Regions from separate parts of the Rummeliibacillus sp. JY-2-4R genome, predicted to be linked through region 4. Evidence: riboswitches for the same ligand, from Rfam matches in the RefSeq annotation. Region 4 holds a riboswitch; each other region holds the start of a gene.
The links. A riboswitch is a leader RNA that binds a small molecule or an ion and turns the genes downstream of it on or off. The one in region 4 is predicted to bind S-adenosylmethionine.

Region 1 (4,832 bases), 1.3 Mb from region 4:
AAAAATTTCACCGGCTTGTACTTCTTTAACCACTTCAAACTTTTTACCATTATATAATCGTATTTCAGTTACCTTTTCATTCTTTTCACCAAAACCTAATTCATCACGAACTTTCAACTTACCTGATAGGGCTTTAAGAAATGTAATTCGTTGTTTCTTATCATCATGACGAATTTTAAAAACTTTTGCTGTAAATGGTTTACTGCTATCAAAAGTAGTTTCAGTTAAAGTCATAAATTGTTCAAAAAAATCCATTATCCTAATATCTTTTAAGGCAGAGCCATCAGCACAAGGAAACGCCTTACCATTCTTTATTAATTGTTTAAATGATTTCAAGAATAGTTTTTCATCAATATTTTGTTCCAAATATTGATGAAGTAAAGTATCATCTCTTTCAGCTATAAATTCAATTAACTGCTCAGAAAGAGTGTGATCTTTTAGGTGATTTGTTATTGGAATAATATTAGGTGATAATTCTTGTTGCATTTCTCTCAATACAGCTTCAACATTAGCCCCTTCACGATCTGTTTTATTGATAAAGATAAATGTAGGTATCTTGTACTTTCGGAGTAGATGCCAGACAGTTTCAGAATGTCCTTCTACACCATCAACTGCACTTATGATAAAAATTGCATAGTCCATTACTTGAATTGCTCTTTCCATTTCTGGTGAAAAATCAACATGTCCTGGTGTATCAATAATTGTGTATGTATCTTCGCCTACAACTATACGACCTTGCTCAGCAAAAACAGTAATCCCTCTCTCACGTTCAATGGCATGATTATCTAAAAATGCATCTTTGTGATCAACTCTTCCCCTTTCTTTTATACTTTTTGTATGGTAAAGCAATTGCTCAGAAAATGTGGTTTTCCCGGCATCTACATGAGCTAATACGCCAATCGTTTTAAACATTAAAATTCCCTCTTTTCTAACATCCATTTTCATTATTATAGCAAACCATTTTTAAACCTTAATGGATGGAAGGATAAAAATAAACCGCTGCGATTAGTTAATACTTCGCAGCGGCTATAAATTATTAATTTACTATTCCCATTCATATGGTGTTTCTTGGTATACATAGTAATTCAACCAGTTTGAAAATAGTAGATGTGTATGTGAGCGCCAAGTGTTCAATGGCGCGTTTGTCGGATTATCATTTGGAAAATAATGTTTTGGAACTGCAATGTCAATTCCTTTTGCAACATCTCTCTCATATTCTTCTTTCAAAGTATCTGCATCATATTCTAAATGACCTGTAACCATGATTAACTTTTCATCATTAGATATAGCAATAAATAATCCAGCTTCATCTGAGGCAGATAATACAGTTAAATCTGGATGTGCTTCAACTTCTTCAAGTGAAACAGATGTGTGACGAGAATGGGGTGCTGTAAATACATCATTAAATCCTCTTAATAATTTAACTGTAGAATCATACACATTATGTCGGAAAATACCAGAGCATTTTTCTTTTAATGGGAATTTTCCAATCCCAAAGTGATGATAAAGTGCAGCCTGTGCCCCCCAACAAATATGTAATACAGAAGTTACATTTGTTTTTGACCAATCCATAATATCTTTTATCTCGTCCCAAAAATCAACTTCTTCAAATTCCATTAATTCAATTGGAGCACCTGTAATGATAAGACCATCAAACTTACGGTGCTTCACTTCTTCATATGTTGAATAAAAAGTTTCTAAATGAGATTTACTTACATTTTTTGATTCATGAGTAGCTGTGTTTAAAAACGTAACATTTGTTTGTAATGGTGTATTTCCTAATAATCTAAGAAGTTGTAATTCTGTTTTCTCTTTTTGTGGCATCAAATTTAAGATGGCAATATTTAATGGACGAATATTTTGACTTTTGGATCGATCTTCTTCCATAACGAATATTTTTTCTTTCTTTAATAGCTCTGTTGCAGGCAAATTTTTAGGAATATTAATTGGCAATTTTAAACGCTCCTTTTCAAAGTTAAATAAAAGACCTCTTTTCTATGATAAGAAAAGAGGTTTTGAAATTCTGCTCGATTCTTATCTTCCAAGACAATTGTCTTGTAGGACTTAGCACCTTTCTGTAAGACAGAGGTTGCTGAAGCTTCATAGGGCCATTTCCCTCAGCTTCTCTTGATAAGAGTTATGTAATTAATGTAATCCTAACATGAAAAATTTATTATTGCAAACTTTTCTGAAAATTATTTTACCTTCTAAAACATTGATATATAAAGGATATTAAACCCATTCTTTTAGTAAGATTTAAGAATACACACACAATTTAAGTACTAATTCTAATATCCCTATTCTACACATAAAATTAGTATTATAATAGTTTGTATTATGTGTTTTACTATTTTATATTTAATTTTTAACTGTTATATAATAGTTAACTATGGTAAAATATTTGATAGTTTTTATATTCAATTAAGGAGTGCTTACTAGTGAAAATCGAACGATCAAAGAAAATGGCAATGTTCCCAAAAGCAATATTTGGAGATTTAAAAGCCGCCGCTAATCGTAAAGCAGCTACTGGGACGAAGCTAATCGATTTAAGTCTTGGTAGCCCCGATTTACCACCTGACGAAAGGGTTCGGATGGAACTTTCTAAACAAGCAGCGTTATCAACTTCATACGGATACACATTAAGTGGTACTAAAAAATTCTATCAAGCTGTTGCAGATTATTATAAACGTCGTAGTAATGTAGATTTAGATCCTGACACAGAAATTATCCAAACAATGGGGTCTCAAGAAGGGTTAGTACACGTACCAATAGCATTTTGTAATCCCGGAGATTATATATTAACTACAAATCCAGCGTATGTTGCATATGATGCCGGAATTCACTTAGCAGAAGCGATTCCCTATTATATGCCTTTGTTAGAAGAAAACGGTTTTTTACCTAATTTAGATGCTATACCTGTAGAAATTGCTGAAAAGGCGAAAATGATGATATTAAATTTACCAGGCAACCCAGTTCCTGCAATGCCTTCTGAAGAATTCTTTAAAAAGGTTGTTGCATTCGCAAAAAAATACAATATTATTGTGCTTCATGATGCAGCGTACTCAGAATTTTACTTTGATGATGGTAAACCTATGAGTTTCTTATCTACTCCTGGGGCTAAAGAAGTCGGAATGGAAATCAACTCTCTTTCAAAAAGTTTTAGCTTAGCTGGAGCGCGAATTGCGTATATTACTGGCAATGCTGAAATGATTTCAATTATTCAAGAACTAAAATCCAATCTCGATTATGGAATATACTGCCCAATTCAAGATGCTGCATGTGTCGCTTTAGACAATGCAGAAGAAATTACAGATCGATTACGTTCTGTTTTTACTAAACGTCATCGTATTTTAATAGATGGTTTAGAAAAAATCGGCTGGAATGTGACGCCGTCTAAAGGTGGTATGTTCGTTTGGGCAAAATACCCAAATCAAGAATTGAATGATATCGAATTTGTTTATGAAGCAATTGATCAAACAGGAGTTGTAATGGTACCAGGTTCAATCTTTGGTGATGCTGGCAAAAACTATGTTCGTGTTGCATTAGTACAAGATGAATCACTATTGGCTGAAGCAATCGAACGTTTGGGAAAGCTTACTAAAGTAGAGGCTTAATAAAGAAAAGACATTAAAAAGCCTAGGTTTTGTTATTTTAACAAACTTAGGCTTTTTTTGTTGTTTCGGTTTTCTAAAAGTGTACATTTTATATTTAAATTAATAGTGTATCTGTTAAATTTACTCGTTTTATACATCAACTCTAAAATGAAATTAATATTAACATCTGTGCTTAAGTGGATGATTGATTTCTATAAATTTATTCACTTTTAAGTAGCTTTATTTTGGTTATCTTAAAATTTGTACAGGTAAATAAAGTATTTTGGAATAATAAAAGTGCTTACCAATAAGAAAAAAGTTACCCGTTCCTTTTTCTTATTGGAAGCACTTAAAATGGTTATTTTCTTGTGAATGGCGATTCTCGAGAGCGCTTTAATTCACTGATGTTATTTCGTAGTTGTTGTTACAGGAATTGAAGCTTGAATAATTTCAACTGCCTCATCAATCTCAGCTAAACTTACTGTTAATGGTGGTAAAACACGGACTACATTTTGTCCTGCTGCAACTAATAATAATCCGTTCTCTTCTGCAGCTTCTACAACTAATGAAGAATTTTCGCAAGTAAACCCTTGCAATAATCCCATTCCTCGAACTTCAACAGTTGAAGGAAGTGATTCTTTTAATTTTTCTGTTAAATATTGAGCTTTTTTCTGAACCTTTTCTAAAAATTCAGGATCGAAAACTTCATTTACAACAGTAGTTGCTACTGCCATAGCTAATGGATTTCCACCAAATGTAGTGCCATGTGTTCCTGGTCCAAAGCTATCGTAAAGTTCCGCGGTTCCTAGCATTGCTCCAACTGGAAAACCGCCAGCTAATCCTTTTGCAAGTGTGACAATATGTGGTTTTAAAGCTGTTTGCATATAGGCATATGCAGTACCTGAACGGCCAATTCCCGTTTGTACTTCATCTACGATACATAAAATCCCTTTTTCTTCGCATAGATTTTGAATAGCCTCAGCAAATTCAGGCGAGATAACATGTACTCCACCTTCACCTTGAACGACTTCTAACATAATTGCTGCTGTTTCATCATCAACTGTTTCGAATAGACTTTGAACATCGTTATAAGGAATATACTCAAATTTCTCAACAATAGGACCAAAACCGCTATGCACTTTTGCTTGACCAGTTGCTGACATTGCGCCAAAAGTTCTTCCATGGAAAGAATGCAAGCAAGTGATAATTTTATGTTTACCAGTATGCTTTCTTGCTAAT
Region 2 (4,832 bases), 1.8 Mb from region 4:
GGTAAATTACAGCGCGATTCGTAAATAGGGAAGCCCAACATTTGCTGATATGGTGCAAGATTGCTTTTTTGCCAATAATATTTAAATAGGTGTCTTGTTGACCAGCAAAAGAGGCATACGGTAAATCTTCAGCAGTTGCACTAGAACGCACAGCATAAGCATGTTTCTCTCCAAACTGGGAGATATGATGAGTAACTGCTTCAACAACATCGGAAGGGATTTCTACTTCCATAATGACTGTTCGAATTTCCCTGCTAATTTCAGCAATTTGGCTTTGATCTTCTAATTTTAGTAGTGTTAGTTGGTTCAACAATGCGAGATATGCCTCATTTTGTTCGAGGGCTCTTTGATAAGCTTCTGTTGTAACACAAAATCCTTCTGGTACATGTATACCATGAATCTTAGATAGTTCTCCTAATCTCAACCCTTTTCCTCCGACAGACAAAAGTTGTGTATTATCGATTTCTTGAAACTCTAGTACATATGGATTCATTTTACCCCTCCTATTTATCGATCAAGGCATATAACAAAAATTACTCTTCTAATTAATCTAATTACACTTAAATGTATCGCCGAAGCAACTTCACTTGATTAATACTAGCAGTTCCATAAATAAAAAACAGACTAAAAATGGTGGGTTAATAATGGTATAATTAAATTAGGGAATAGGACAGTTACTGATTGTTTTCGTAACTGTCCTTTTTTGTTTAACAAATTGTTTGAACTATCTTACCACGCAATAGTGAATACGTAACAAATTGGGAGTAAAAAGACGGGACTGGGAGTTGGAATTCGAAAACAGTTGTTCCGACAATCTCAAGCGAGTTGGATGTGACCTGGAGAGTGATTCCAAATCCTGATGAACAAGGTACTGACCCTCGTAAAAATAAATTTGGTTTCTTTTGAAAAGCCCTAAACAGCCCATAGAATACTATAAATATTGGATATGAATAGGTTGAATAATATTCAAACAATGTAAATATCAAAGTTATCTAAGAACAGTTAGGACAAAAAAATATACGCAAAACGCTAGATACTTATTCTCATATTGATATACGTCAAAAAGAACAAGCAACGCAATTATTTAATGAATTAAACCAATAAAAAAGCGACCAATAATAACCACTTTTTTGAAAATGGTCACTTTTGGTCACTTGTTAAATATTGTAAACTAACAAACCCTTGATACGCCTAGTCTTGAATAGCCGCTTCAAGTGCCACAACAATCATGTCATTGAATGTAGTTTGGCGTTCTTCTGAAGTTGTTGCTTCACCTGTAATTAGGTGGTCACTTACTGTTAATACAGATAGTGCTTGGCGGTTGAATTTAGCTGCCAATGTGTAAAGTGCTGCTGATTCCATTTCAACTGCAAGTACACCGTAGTCTGCTAATTTTTCGTTTTGGTTGTCTTCACCGTAGAATAAGTCTGCTGTGTAGATATTACCTACACGAAGGTTTAGTCCTGCTGCTTCCCCTGCTTTATACGCTTTACGTAATAAATCGAAGTCAGCTGTTGGTGCATAGTCGATTCCTTTGAAGATAATTTCGTTCATTTTAGAGTCAGTTGTAGCAGATTGAGCTAAAATGACATCGCGTACTTTTACATCACGTTTTAATGCACCGCAAGTGCCTACACGAATTAGTTTTTGGCAACCGTATTCTTGCATAAGTTCTGTTGTATAGATGGCAATTGATGGTACACCCATACCCGTACCTTGTACAGAGATACGTTTTCCTTTATATGTACCTGTGTATCCGAACATATTACGAACTTCATTATATTGAGTTACATCTTCAAGAAATGTTTCAGCAATATATTTTGCACGTAATGGATCTCCTGGTAATAATACGATTTCAGCAATATCGCCTTGTTTTGCGTTAATATGAATGCTCATACTTTGTCTCCTTTTCAAATCAATTCGTTATTTAATTTAGTCATTATCAATATAATGCTTCAACTATTGTATCAATAAAGTCTGACCTCTGACAAATATTACTCTGCATATTTTTCTTCATATAATTGCCAAAGTTCATCAAATACTACTGCACTCATATCATGATCCGCCTTTTCTTCGATATATCGAGAAAGTGTATGAAAATCCTCTTCTTGTTTTGGAAATCCATGATCATTGAAGGCTGCTTCTGCAAAATCAGCCTTTGCATCATTTTTTCCACCTCTATAAGTTAATACAAATTGATAAAATGATTGTTTCATATCGTTTTCCTACCTTTTGTCTACATTTATTATTCATATCCAATTTTCTTAATATAAAACATTTTAAATAAAAATTTTAAAAATCGCTGTTAATTTTCAATTTATATGATTATAGCACGTTAGATATTATCAATCTTCACTTATACTATTTGTCTTAAGATTTTTTAGTATATTTCATAATCCTATTGCATAGCTTTGAGTAAAGTGTTAATATTTCATTAATTGGAAGTTTTCATACAATTGAATTTATATTCTTATCCAGAGAGATGGAGGGACTTGGCCCTGTGAAATCTCAGCAACCACCATTATTGGTAAGGTGCTAATTCCACGTAGATGTAAGTCTAACAGATAAGAAGAACGACTTTCGTTTTTCAAGGTCCTCTTCTTCAGAGGGCCTTTTATTTTTAAGTAAAAAGGATGATGAAGATGACAGAACAGCATATTTCAACTCGATTAGCACAAATTGGCACACATACAGATCCAAAAACAGGTTCTATTAATACACCGATTTATTTATCAACAGCATATCGCCATGCAGGTCTTGGACAATCAACGGGATATGATTATACTCGTTCAAAAAATCCAACTCGATCGATATTAGAAAGTGGAATTGCCGATTTAGAAGGTGGAGATGCTGGTTTTGCCTGTAGTAGCGGGATGGCAGCAATCCAATTGGTGCTTTCCCTATTCAAAACGGGTGATGAAATTATCTATACGGATGATATTTATGGTGGTACATATCGTCTTGCAAATCAATATCAAGAACAATATGGTATTAAAGCTCACTTCACACCATTCCAATCTGTTGAAGAAGTAGAGGCAATCATTAACGAAAATACGAAGGCATTATTTATCGAATCTCCTACCAATCCCTTAATGCTAACAATAAATCTTGCTCCATTTGCTGAGCTTGCTAAAAAGCATAACCTACTATTTATAGTTGATAACACATTCCTTACTCCATATTATCAACACCCAATAGAGCTTGGCGCTGATATCGTCCTTCATAGTGCGACTAAGTATATTGGTGGTCATAATGATGTTCTAGCAGGGCTCGTCGTTTCCAAAGGTGAAGAACTATCTGAGAAGCTTCTTTATAATCACAATGCAGCAGGGGCAACTCTTGGACCAATTGATTGCTGGTTACTGCTACGTGGTCTTAAAACTTTACATCTTCGTATGAAACAACATACAGAAAACGCCAAGAAAATTGTTGAGTTTCTAGAACAAGAATCACTTGTGAAAGATGTATTGTATGCAGGACTTGGTGGTATGGTTTCCTTCCGCTTACAAAAAGAAGAATGGGTTGCACCTTTCCTTCAAAATTTACAATTAATCGCATATGCTGAAAGTTTAGGCGGTGTGGAAAGCTTTATCACATACCCTGCTACTCAAACACATGCAGATATTCCTGAAGAAGAACGAATTGCACGTGGTGTAGATAATACATTATTACGGTTTTCCGTTGGTATTGAAGAAGCAGAAGACATTATCGCAGACTTGCAACGTGTTTTTACAACAATTAATGATGAGGTGACAATACATGACGCAAACTAAACAATCTATCGAAACTAGCTTAATTACTGCTTCAACAAGAGGCGATTATGAACAAAAAACTGGCGCAGTAAATGTGCCAATCTATCTTTCTTCTACCTTTGACCAAGAGCATTTTGACTCTTTTGGTCCGTATGACTACAGTCGTTCTGGTAACCCTACTCGTGATGCGTTGGAAAAAACAATTGCAGAGCTTGAAGGTGGGACAAGAGGATTTGCCTTTTCATCTGGGATTGCAGCCATTGCCTCAGCCCTATTAACTTTAAATACAGGTGATCATATCGTTGTGACAAATGAAGTATACGGTGGAACGTACCGTTTTGTTACACAAGTATTAACAAAGTATGGCATCACGCATACATTTGCTGATTTTACGAATTTACAAGAAGTGGAAGAAGCAATTCAACCAAATACGAAAGTGTTATATGCAGAAACACCTGCAAATCCATTGCTTGGCATAACTAATATTCGTGGAATTGTTTCTATCGCTAAAAAACATGAATTACTTACATTTGTTGATAATACTTTCATGACACCACTTTATCAACGCCCATTAGATTTAGGAGTAGATGTAGTACTTCATAGTGCAACTAAATTTTTAGGTGGCCATAGTGATATTATCGCTGGACTTGCGGTGACAAAAGACGAAGAGTTAGGAAAACAAATCTACTTTATGCAAAATTCAATGGGTGCTATTCTAGGTGCACACGATTCCTTCTCATTAATCCAAGGAATCAAAACATTAAACGCACGCTTAGCACAATCTTCACAATCTGCATTGAAAATCGCCTCATATTTGGATGAGCATGAGCTTGTAGAACACGTTTATTATCCTGGTTTAATAGATCACCCAGGCTATGAAATCCACGCAAGCCAATCATCAAGTGCAGGGGCTGTGTTATCCTTTACATTACCAACTCGTGAATTGACAAAAGCCTTTGTAGAACATGTACAGATTCCAATTTTCGCTGTAAGTCTTGGTGGAGTTGAGTCGATTCTTTCATATCCTGTTACGATGAGCCATGCGGCAATTCCAAAAGAAGAACGTGATAAACGAGGTAT
Region 3 (4,832 bases), 1.2 Mb from region 4:
CATGTCAAAATATCGGTTGGCCTGTAACAGCACCAAAAGGATCCTTCTTTGCTTGGCTTCCTGTACCAGAAGGATTTACAAGTCAACAATTTGCAGACCTTCTATTGGAAAAAGCAGATGTAGCAGTAGCTGCTGGAAATGGCTTTGGAGAGCATGGCGAAGGATATATTCGGATTGGCTTATTAGTAGATGAAGAGCGACTAGTGGAGGCTGTTAAAAGAATTGAAAAGCTGAATCTATTCAAAGAACTAGCAAAAAACTAAATATCAAGGAGGCAAGTTTAATGGCTCAACCTACAAATCCAACAAATGTGGATTTACTAGTCAAAGATCTTTCACCAGACGATACATTTCCTATTTCGTTTGTTGAACTAGAACGAGCTGCAGCTAGCGTCTTACCTAAGAATCAATATGGATATGTTCGCTCCGGTGCTGGCGGCGAACAAACATTACACCAAAACCAAAGTGCTTTCCAGAAGTATTCCATCATTCCTCGCTATTTAAAAGACGTTTCAAAGTTGGATACATCGATTGAGTTATTTGGCAAAGAATATCCTACCCCTTTGTTAGCAGCTCCGGTAGGCGTATTACAAATGATTTCACCAGAAGGCGAGTTAGCAGTTGCACGTGCATTGAAGGATTTAAACATACCTTATATTCAAAGTACTGTCTCAAGTTACTCCATTGAAGAAATTGCATCAGCTGCTCCTGACTCATCTAAATGGTTCCAATTATATTGGGCACCTTGTGATCCAGAGATTTCTTATAGTATGGTAAAACGCGCAGAACAAGCAGGCTACGAAGCAATTGTATTAACGATTGATACGATGATGCTTGGTTGGCGCGAGACTGATATGCGTAACCAGTTCTCTCCTATTAGCGAAGGGTATGGGAAAGGAAATTGGGCAACCGACCCAGCTTTTCTGAAATCAATACCAAACAATGATTTAAACTCTATTATCGAAGGAATACTTGCAAACCTGCATCATCCGACACTACAATGGGCAAATATCAAAGAACTAAAGAAACGAACGACATTACCTGTATTAATAAAAGGCATACTTCATCCAGAAGATGCAAAACTTGCTTTAGAAAATGGTGTAGATGGGATTATTGTTTCCAATCATGGAGGTCGTCAATTGGATGGTGTGATTCCAAGTATCGATGCACTTCCAGCAATCGTAGAAGCGATAAATGGACAAATCCCTGTATTATTTGATAGTGGTATTCGGCGAGGAACCGATGTAGTGAAAGCTTTAGCACTTGGAGCAAATGCCGTCCTAATCGGTCGTCCCTTTGTCTACGGACTAGCAATCGCTGGAGAAGAAGGGGTCAAACGTGTTTTCTCTACAATTCTAAAAGAAACAGAAGTCACTCTATCTATGGCAGGCATAACTGAAGTAAAACATGCAAAAGAGTTAAGCATTGTAAAACAATAATTTAGACGATAAAAAATCAAACAAATGGTGTGTGGATCAAGCTTTTTTAGTATGATTCACACCTTTACTATTTCAGATATATAATCCTTTTTACCACTCACACGTCGAAAAAAGCCACATAACCCCAATCAAAGAAATGTAGTTCTTTGATTCGGATTATGTGGCTCAAGTTTTCCAGCCAACTGGCATGTGCTATTTTGATTTTGATTTGTTAAATCTTTGTTTTTCAATACGATTTATTTGTACGATGATTCCATCTTGAATCGTTATATGCACTTCACCAAATTGTAATCCTTGGACCGCTTTAATAATGGCTCTAATTTGTTCTGAATCCTCGTTTAACTTTTGAGTCATACAAATTTCTCCCCTTTACAATAGGTTACTATTAAATAATTTAATCGAATCCCCTTTTCTTGTAATTTATTGTAATTGCCTGAAAATGAAAAGTCAATATTAATTCTTATAATTCCTAGTTAAATACTAGTGAATAATATAATTTTACTAGATATTTATTAAAATTTTGTAATGAGTAACAGCAAGTAAACAATTAATAATAGCAAAACCATTAAAACATTTAGTTTAATAAATTCATTTAAACCAGCAAATATCCGCATTCCCTACAAAAAGGCATTTAAAATCCCTACTATTCTAGGTGGAATTATACAAAAAATCATTGACTATACTGAATTTTTGCTGTAGATTGAATTATCATAAAGTTTTTAATTAAATAAAAACCTCTTATTAAGAGTAGCTGAGGGACTGGCCCTATGAAGCTCGGCAACCTTCTCAATCATGGAAAGGTGCTAAATCCTGCAAGACGTGCAAAACGTTTTGATAGATAAGAGAGGCGAACTCCAAAAGATGAAGCCCCTCTTGCTATTAAAAAGGGGGGCTTTTTTTAAATTCTTTAAATTAAAGGGAGGAAATCAAATGAAAAAATTTAGTTTCGCATTGATCTTATTATTACTTGTAGCGATTGTTAGTGCTTGTGGCAATAGCGAAAAAACAGAAGACAGTAAAACTGCTGCATTAAATACCAAGAAATTGGTAATTGGTGTGACAGCAGGACCTCATGAAGAAATCGCGGAAAAAGTAGCTGAAATTGCTAAAAAAGAAGGATTAGATATCGAGTTAAAAGTATTCTCAGATTATGTATTACCAAACACAGCATTGAGCGAAGGTAGCTTAGATGCAAACAGCTTCCAACATGTTCCGTACTTAAAACAATATAACAAAGACAAAGGTGACGATCTTGTCGCTGTTGGCAAAACCATCTTAAGTCCAATGGGTATCTACTCTAAAAAATACAAGAACTTTGATGAGATTCCAAATGGTTCAAAAATAGCTATTCCGAACGATCCAACAAATGGCTCTCGCGCATTAGAGATTTTAGCAAAAGAAGGATTTATCACATTAAAAGATACGGGAAGCGATCTTCCAACAATCTATGATATTGATGAAAACAAAAAGAATTATAAATTTATCGAACTAGAAGCTGCACAAATTCCAAAACAATTATCTGAAGTTGCAGCAGCAGCAATTAATACAAACTTTGCTTTAGAAGCAGGTCTAAACCCTAAAAAAGACGCCATCTTGGTTGAAGGTGCTGATTCAATTTATGCAAATCAAATTGTTGTACGTAAAGAAAACAAAAACGACCCAACTATTAAGAAATTCGTGAAAGCTTATCATTCTGACGAAATAAAGAAATTCATAGAAGAGAAATATGAAGGCTCTCTTATCCCTTCTTGGTAGAAGTTAATTAGAATAGATTGCCATCTTTGGCGGTGGCAATCTCCTTAAAAAGGAGTAATATGATGATTAAATTAGAGCATGTTACAAAGAAATTTACCGTTAATAATAAAACGATTACTGCAGTAGATGATGTCAATATTGATGTCAAAAAAGGAGAAATTCACGGTGTAATTGGTTATAGTGGCGCTGGGAAAAGTACACTTATTCGCTGCGTAAACTTACTTGAAAAGCCAACAAACGGTGATATATACATAGACAACGAAAAAATTACTAATCTCTCGCCTCAGAATCTCCGTACAGTCCGAACAAAAATCGGTATGATTTTCCAAGGGTTTAATTTGTTAAAAACAGCTACGGTTTATGACAATATTGCACTTCCACTTAAACTATTAGGCTTTGATAAAAAAGAAGTTAAAAAGCGGGTTGACAAGTATTTAAAAATTGTCAATTTGGAAGACAAAGCAAATAACTATCCAGCTCAATTATCTGGTGGTCAAAAGCAGCGTGTTGCTATTGCTAGAGCATTATCTCAGGAACCTGAAATTTTACTAAGTGATGAGGCGACAAGTGCTCTTGACCCAGAAACAACAGATTCCATTCTCGATCTTTTACTTAAGATTAATAAGGAATTTGGGATTACAATTTTACTCATTACTCATGAAATGAACGTTATTCAAAAAGTTTGCGATTATGTGTATGTATTAGAAAGTGGCCATATTGTTGAACAAGGATCTACGATTGACTTATTCACGAATCCACAACAACCTACTACAAAAAAATTCTTAAACACTATTTCACAGCGTAACTTATCCAGTTCATTAATCGAACAACTAAATGTAACAGGGAGCGTTACTCGCCTTACCTTCGTTGGAGAAAGTACAGGTAAACCTGCATTAGCTGAAATCAGTAAGTTATTTAATGTTACGCCAAATATTTTAACGGCAAATATTATTGAATTGAAAAATGGTGTTGTTGGTAATATCGTCGTCCATTTAAATGGAGATGCACAAGATGTTAACAAAGCACTTCAATATTTAGAGGGACAAGGTGTCCGTACAGAAGAATTGCGGGGTGTAAACTAATGGATCGTTATGAAAAATTTATTGATCAATGGCTACCTATCATTTGGAAAGCTATTTTAGAAACGTTCCAAATGGTTGGGGTTTCTCTAGTATTTGCAGTTGTGATTGGGATTGTTTTAGGAATTCTTGTGGTTCTAACTAGACCAGGACAAGCTTTAGCAAATAAATTTGTTTATCAAATTTTAAATTTACTCATTAATATCGTTCGTTCTGTTCCATTCATCATATTATTATTCTTTATCTTGCCTTTTACAAAATCAATTGTCGGTACAACTATAGGTGTTCGTGGTGCAATTGTTCCGCTTGTTATTTATACAGCCCCTTATATCGCCCGCTTAATAGAATCTGCATTATTAGAAGTAGATGCTGGTGTAGTAGAAGCCTATACAGCAATGGGAATCAAAACACGCCATATCATCTGGAATGTTATATTACGTGAAGCAAGACCTTCCATTATTTTGGCTCTTACAATTTCCACCGTTAGTTTAATTAGTGCAACAGCAATGGCAGGTATGGTCGGTGCTGGTGGTCTTGGTGATCTCGCATACCGTTTTGGT
Region 4 (4,832 bases):
TTGAAGATCGTATGAGTAATCTTCGCGATGAAGAAAAAAATGACGGTAAAGCAATCGCAGCATCTATTGCAGAATATGCAATCGAATGTTCTATTAATAAAGTATTTGGTTCAGAAACATTAGATTATATTGCAGATGAAGCCGTACAATTACATGGCGGATATGGCTTTATGCAAGAATACGAAGTGGAACGAATCTATCGCGATTCTCGTATAAATCGAATTTTTGAAGGAACAAACGAAATCAATCGTTTAATTGTCCCAGGTACTTTTGTGAAAAAAGCAATGAAAGGCGAATTGCCGCTCCTTGCACAAGCACAAAGCCTTCAAGCTGAATTACTTTCCATGATCCCAGAGGAAATTGGCAATGAAGCACTTGCACAAGAAAAATATTTAGTCAAAATGGCAAAGAAAATCGCATTACTAGCAGCGGGTACAGCTGTACAACGCTTTGGACCAAAATTAGAAGTAGAACAAGAAATCCTAGTAAACATTGCGAATATCGCAAACCAACTATTCGCAATGGAATCAGCTGTCTTGCGTTCGGAAAAAGCAATTGACCGTGATGGAGAAGAAAAAGCAGCACAAAAAATTCTTTACACAGAAATCTTCACCCAAGAAGCATTTGAAGAAATTGAAAAAGAAGCAAAAGAAACAATCATCGCTTCAGCAGATGGTGACGAAGCACGCATGCTACTATCAGCATTGCGCAAACTAACACGCTACACACCAAACAATCTCATCACCAAAAAACGCCAAGCATCAGTAAAACTAATCGCTGCTGAAAAATATACAGTATAAACTAAAAGTGAGCCCCGGAAGTAAGATGGGGGCTCACCTTTTTGCTGCATTTGAAGAAATGTAAAAATATTGTTGCTATATGGAAAGTTCTTATCATTGTATATGTTGATTGCAAAGAAGTTGAACTTCAGTATTTAGGTGATTATTTGTGGAAATTGAGATTAGCACGCTAATTGAAGTCACATAAAATGTATTAAAGATATTTATAGATTTCTAGATTTTTTTTAGAAATTATGTTGGAGATTAGTACTCCAAAAATAGTTGTAGTGTAGTCAGCGAAGACTCCTAGCTAGGAAAAGCGAGACAGGTGAGGCCCCGCACGAAGGAGGAGACTCACCGCTCGCCCGCAGGAAAGCGTAGCTGACTACACTACAAACCTAAATATAATTAGTAATAAAATAGATTTTCAGTGTACAAAGCAAAGCGTAGGAAGAAGATTAATTTCTAATCATTTAACAAAAATATAACTCTAAAACCATGTATATAAACCAACAAAACCGGCCATTATATCTCTGGGTCGGTTTTCTTGCGTCAAAATGAGAGTCACAATACAATTAAAATGATACCAAAATTCGTTTTAAAAGGAGTATTTACATGACGATCAAAATGATTCAATATCCAAAATGTACAACTTGTAAAAAAGCACAAGCCTGGCTAAAAGAAAATAACATCGAATTTTCCGCTCACAACATAGTTGAAGAAACACCCACACAAGATGAATTAAGAAAATACTGGGAACTAAGCGGACTACCACTAAAAAAATTCTTTAACACATCAGGGATGAAATATCGTGAACTTCAACTAAAAGATCGTCTTAAAGAAATGTCCGAAGATGAACAAATTGCTTTACTCGCTTCAGACGGCATGCTAATCAAAAGACCAATTGTCACAGACAACCAAAAAATAACAATTGGCTTTAATGAAAAAGAGTTTGAAAATACATGGAAATAATTTTAGAATTGCTTGTTTTTGAATAAGGAATATGTCAAAATTATGGTGTATAAAAATACATACTTGGAGGGTTAATAATGAGCGTACCAGCAGAATTACGTTATACAGAAGAACATGAATGGGTAAAAACTGAAGATGGTAAAGTACGTATTGGTATTACAGAATTTGCACAATCAGAACTAGGTGATATCGTATTCGTTGAACTTCCACAAGTTGGCGACGAAATCAAAGCTGATGAACCATTCGGTAGTGTTGAATCTGTAAAAACAGTATCTGAATTATATGCACCAATTTCAGGTAAAGTTGTTGAAATCAACGAAGACTTAGAAGATAGCCCAGAATTCGTTAACGAATCTCCATACGAAAAAGCATGGATGGTTGTTGTAGAACCAACTGATTCTACACAATTTGAAGGCTTACTTACAGCTGAACAATACACAAAACTAATCGAAGAATAATTATACTACTTAAAGCGCCACACTTTTGTGCTGGCGTTTTTATGTATATTCAGGCATTTGCTTTCAGAATCATTGCCTATGCTTCATTTTTCCCTTAAGTAGGATTCTTACTGTCCGCTAAGCGCGGAATCAAACTGTAAGGAGGAATTAGCATGTCGGATAAAGTGCTTATTGTTGAAGGTAGACAAGATAAATTGCAAATTCAACCTCTACTAGCAGAGGATGTTCCAATTCTTTGCACGAATGGTACCATTAGTCCAAGTAAACTAGAAGAGCTCATACACCCTTATGAAGAGTATGATTTATATACGTTTTTCGATGAAGATTATTCAGGGGATTGCTTACGATCCTTGATGAAAAAAGAATATCCAGAGGCGTACCATTTACGTACGCTTTCTTTATATAAGCAAGTAGAGGCGACACCAAGAAAATTTTTGGCTAGAATATTATTAGCTGCAGATTTTAAAATACATGCAAGTTTTCTTTTAGAATAGGAATGACGGACAATGCAAGAATGGACAATAGAACAATGGGAGCATATGAAGGAAAGCGAGTCATTATGTGCATTTTATTTATATACTCCTATGTGCGGTACATGTATGGTCGCTTCTAAAATGATGGAGGTAATCGATCAAACATTTCCAGACATCAAAATAGGTAAAGCAAATTTAAATTTTGTCGAACAAATCGCATATGATTATCAGGTGGAAAGCGTCCCATGCTTACTGATTGCCGAGAATGGTAAGGTTCGCGATAAAATCTATGCTTTTCAATCCGTGTCGTATTTATATGAAAAATTTCATAAAAAGGATTGACGATATAATCATATAGTGGTAAAGTATCAAACATAATTAAATAAATATTTACGTAACTCTTATTCAGAGAGGTGGAGGGAAGTGCCCTATGAAGCCCGGCAACCGTCACAATGTGACACGGTGCCAATTCACGCAAAGTCAAATGCTTTGGAAGATGAGAGAACGGTTATCGTATAAAACGTACGTTAGACCTTTCTGTTAATCTTGCAGAAAGGTCTTATTTATTTTTAGCTTTATTTTACAAAAGGTGGTTTTGAATATTATGATTCAACTTAAAAATGTAGTAAAAAAATACAAAACCGCTAATGGATCTCTAACTGCAGTTAATGATGTTAATTTATCAATAAATGATGGTGAGATTTTTGGCATTATCGGTTATAGTGGTGCTGGTAAAAGTACAATGATTCGTTTACTTAACGGTTTAGAAAAGCCTACTTCAGGTACCGTTACCGTAAATGGGCAGAACATTTCAGCAATTAAAGGAAAAGAATTACGAAATGCTCGCCATAAAATCAGTATGATTTTCCAACATTTCAACTTACTTTGGTCAAGAACAGTGGAAGAAAATATTGCTTTCCCATTAGAGATTGCGGGCATTAGTAAAGCGGAACGTGAAAAGAAAGTGCTTGAACTAGTAGAGTTGGTTGGATTAAAAGGAAGAGAAAAAGCCTATCCTTCCCAATTATCAGGGGGACAAAAGCAACGCGTAGGGATTGCTCGTGCGCTAGCTAATAACCCAGAAGTTCTACTATGTGATGAAGCAACTTCAGCACTAGACCCGGAAACAACGGATGCAATATTAGATTTACTTGTGAGTATTAATGAAAAACTGGGACTAACCATTGTGTTAATCACTCATGAAATGCATGTTATTCGCAAAATTTGTCATCGTGTGGCAGTAATGGAATCGGGAAAAGTAGTAGAACAAGGAAACGTTCTTGAAGTTTTCCAATCTCCGCAAGCAGACGTGACGAAGAAATTCGTATCTCAAGTGACAGAAACAGCAGGTCACAAAGAATCTATTTCTCAAATGCTTGAAAATTATCCGAACGATCAATTGATCAAATTATTTTTTGTTGGAGCAAAGACAGAACAACCTGTGATTTCACATTTGATTCGTGAATTTAATGTTGATGTTAACATTGTACACGGTAATATTTCTCCTACGAAGAGTGGACCATATGGAACATTAATTGTGCGCATCATCGGGAGCAACGAGAATACAACAAAAGCAATTCATTACTTAGATGAACTAGGAATTAAAACGGAGGTGATCAGTCATGCTTAACGATCTCTTTCCGAATGTCGATTGGGAACTTATGTGGGAAGCCACAAGAGAAACTTTATATATGACAGCTGTTTCAACAATTCTAACTTTTATTATTGGAATCGTCTTAGGGATTATATTATTCCTTACAAGTCCTACACAACTTTGGGCGAACAAGCTAGCTAACTTATTAACTGGTTCAGTTGTGAATATATTCAGATCCATTCCATTTATCATTTTAGTTATTCTGTTAATTCCATTTACTAAATTCTTATTAGGTACAATTCGTGGAGCAAATGCAGCTATGCCTGCATTAATCATTGGTGCTGCACCATTCTATGCACGAATGGTTCTTATTGCTTTACGTGAAATCGATAAAGGTGTCATTGAAGCAGCACGCTCTATGGGTGCAAAAACTTGGACAATCATTTGGAAGGTTTTAATACCAGAATCCCTTCCAGCACTTATTTCTGGAATTACCGTAACAGCTGTAGCATTAGTCGGTTATACAGCGATGGCAGGTGTCATCGGTGCAGGTGGC

Region 1: linked by a shared signal. The riboswitch ahead of metA (homoserine O-acetyltransferase MetA) and the one ahead of ACWV26_RS15490 (methionine ABC transporter ATP-binding protein) in region 4 are both predicted to bind S-adenosylmethionine.
Region 2: linked by a shared signal. The riboswitch ahead of ACWV26_RS06325 (methionine biosynthesis PLP-dependent protein) and the one ahead of ACWV26_RS15490 (methionine ABC transporter ATP-binding protein) in region 4 are both predicted to bind S-adenosylmethionine.
Region 3: linked by a shared signal. The riboswitch ahead of ACWV26_RS01495 (MetQ/NlpA family ABC transporter substrate-binding protein) and the one ahead of ACWV26_RS15490 (methionine ABC transporter ATP-binding protein) in region 4 are both predicted to bind S-adenosylmethionine.

The regions. Positions count from the first base shown of each region.
Region 1 covers NZ_CM132623.1:1,868,467-1,873,298, reverse strand. Annotated here, with positions in the region: gene ACWV26_RS09040 (GTP-binding protein) at 1-912, opposite strand, end outside; gene metA (homoserine O-acetyltransferase MetA) at 1,045-1,953, opposite strand; SAM riboswitch class I at 2,032-2,137, opposite strand; gene ACWV26_RS09030 (aminotransferase class I/II-fold pyridoxal phosphate-dependent enzyme) at 2,439-3,614, shown strand; gene ACWV26_RS09025 (acetylornithine transaminase) at 4,001-4,832, opposite strand, start outside.
Region 2 covers NZ_CM132623.1:1,329,799-1,334,630, reverse strand. Annotated here, with positions in the region: gene ppsA (phosphoenolpyruvate synthase) at 1-493, opposite strand, end outside; gene deoD (purine-nucleoside phosphorylase) at 1,192-1,896, opposite strand; gene ACWV26_RS06330 (YozE family protein) at 1,995-2,216, opposite strand; SAM riboswitch class I at 2,468-2,571, shown strand; gene ACWV26_RS06325 (methionine biosynthesis PLP-dependent protein) at 2,643-3,773, shown strand; gene ACWV26_RS06320 (aminotransferase class I/II-fold pyridoxal phosphate-dependent enzyme) at 3,760-4,832, shown strand, end outside.
Region 3 covers NZ_CM132623.1:312,758-317,589, reverse strand. Annotated here, with positions in the region: gene ACWV26_RS01510 (aminotransferase class I/II-fold pyridoxal phosphate-dependent enzyme) at 1-263, shown strand, start outside; gene ACWV26_RS01505 (alpha-hydroxy acid oxidase) at 284-1,438, shown strand; gene ACWV26_RS01500 (YezD family protein) at 1,631-1,792, opposite strand; SAM riboswitch class I at 2,174-2,283, shown strand; gene ACWV26_RS01495 (MetQ/NlpA family ABC transporter substrate-binding protein) at 2,369-3,193, shown strand; gene ACWV26_RS01490 (methionine ABC transporter ATP-binding protein) at 3,256-4,275, shown strand; gene ACWV26_RS01485 (methionine ABC transporter permease) at 4,275-4,832, shown strand, end outside.
Region 4 covers NZ_CM132623.1:3,156,140-3,160,971, reverse strand. Annotated here, with positions in the region: gene ACWV26_RS15515 (acyl-CoA dehydrogenase family protein) at 1-800, shown strand, start outside; gene ACWV26_RS15510 (arsenate reductase family protein) at 1,395-1,751, shown strand; gene gcvH (glycine cleavage system protein GcvH) at 1,829-2,209, shown strand; gene ACWV26_RS15500 (hypothetical protein) at 2,362-2,703, shown strand; gene ACWV26_RS15495 (thioredoxin family protein) at 2,716-3,024, shown strand; SAM riboswitch class I at 3,081-3,185, shown strand; gene ACWV26_RS15490 (methionine ABC transporter ATP-binding protein) at 3,287-4,312, shown strand; gene ACWV26_RS15485 (methionine ABC transporter permease) at 4,305-4,832, shown strand, end outside.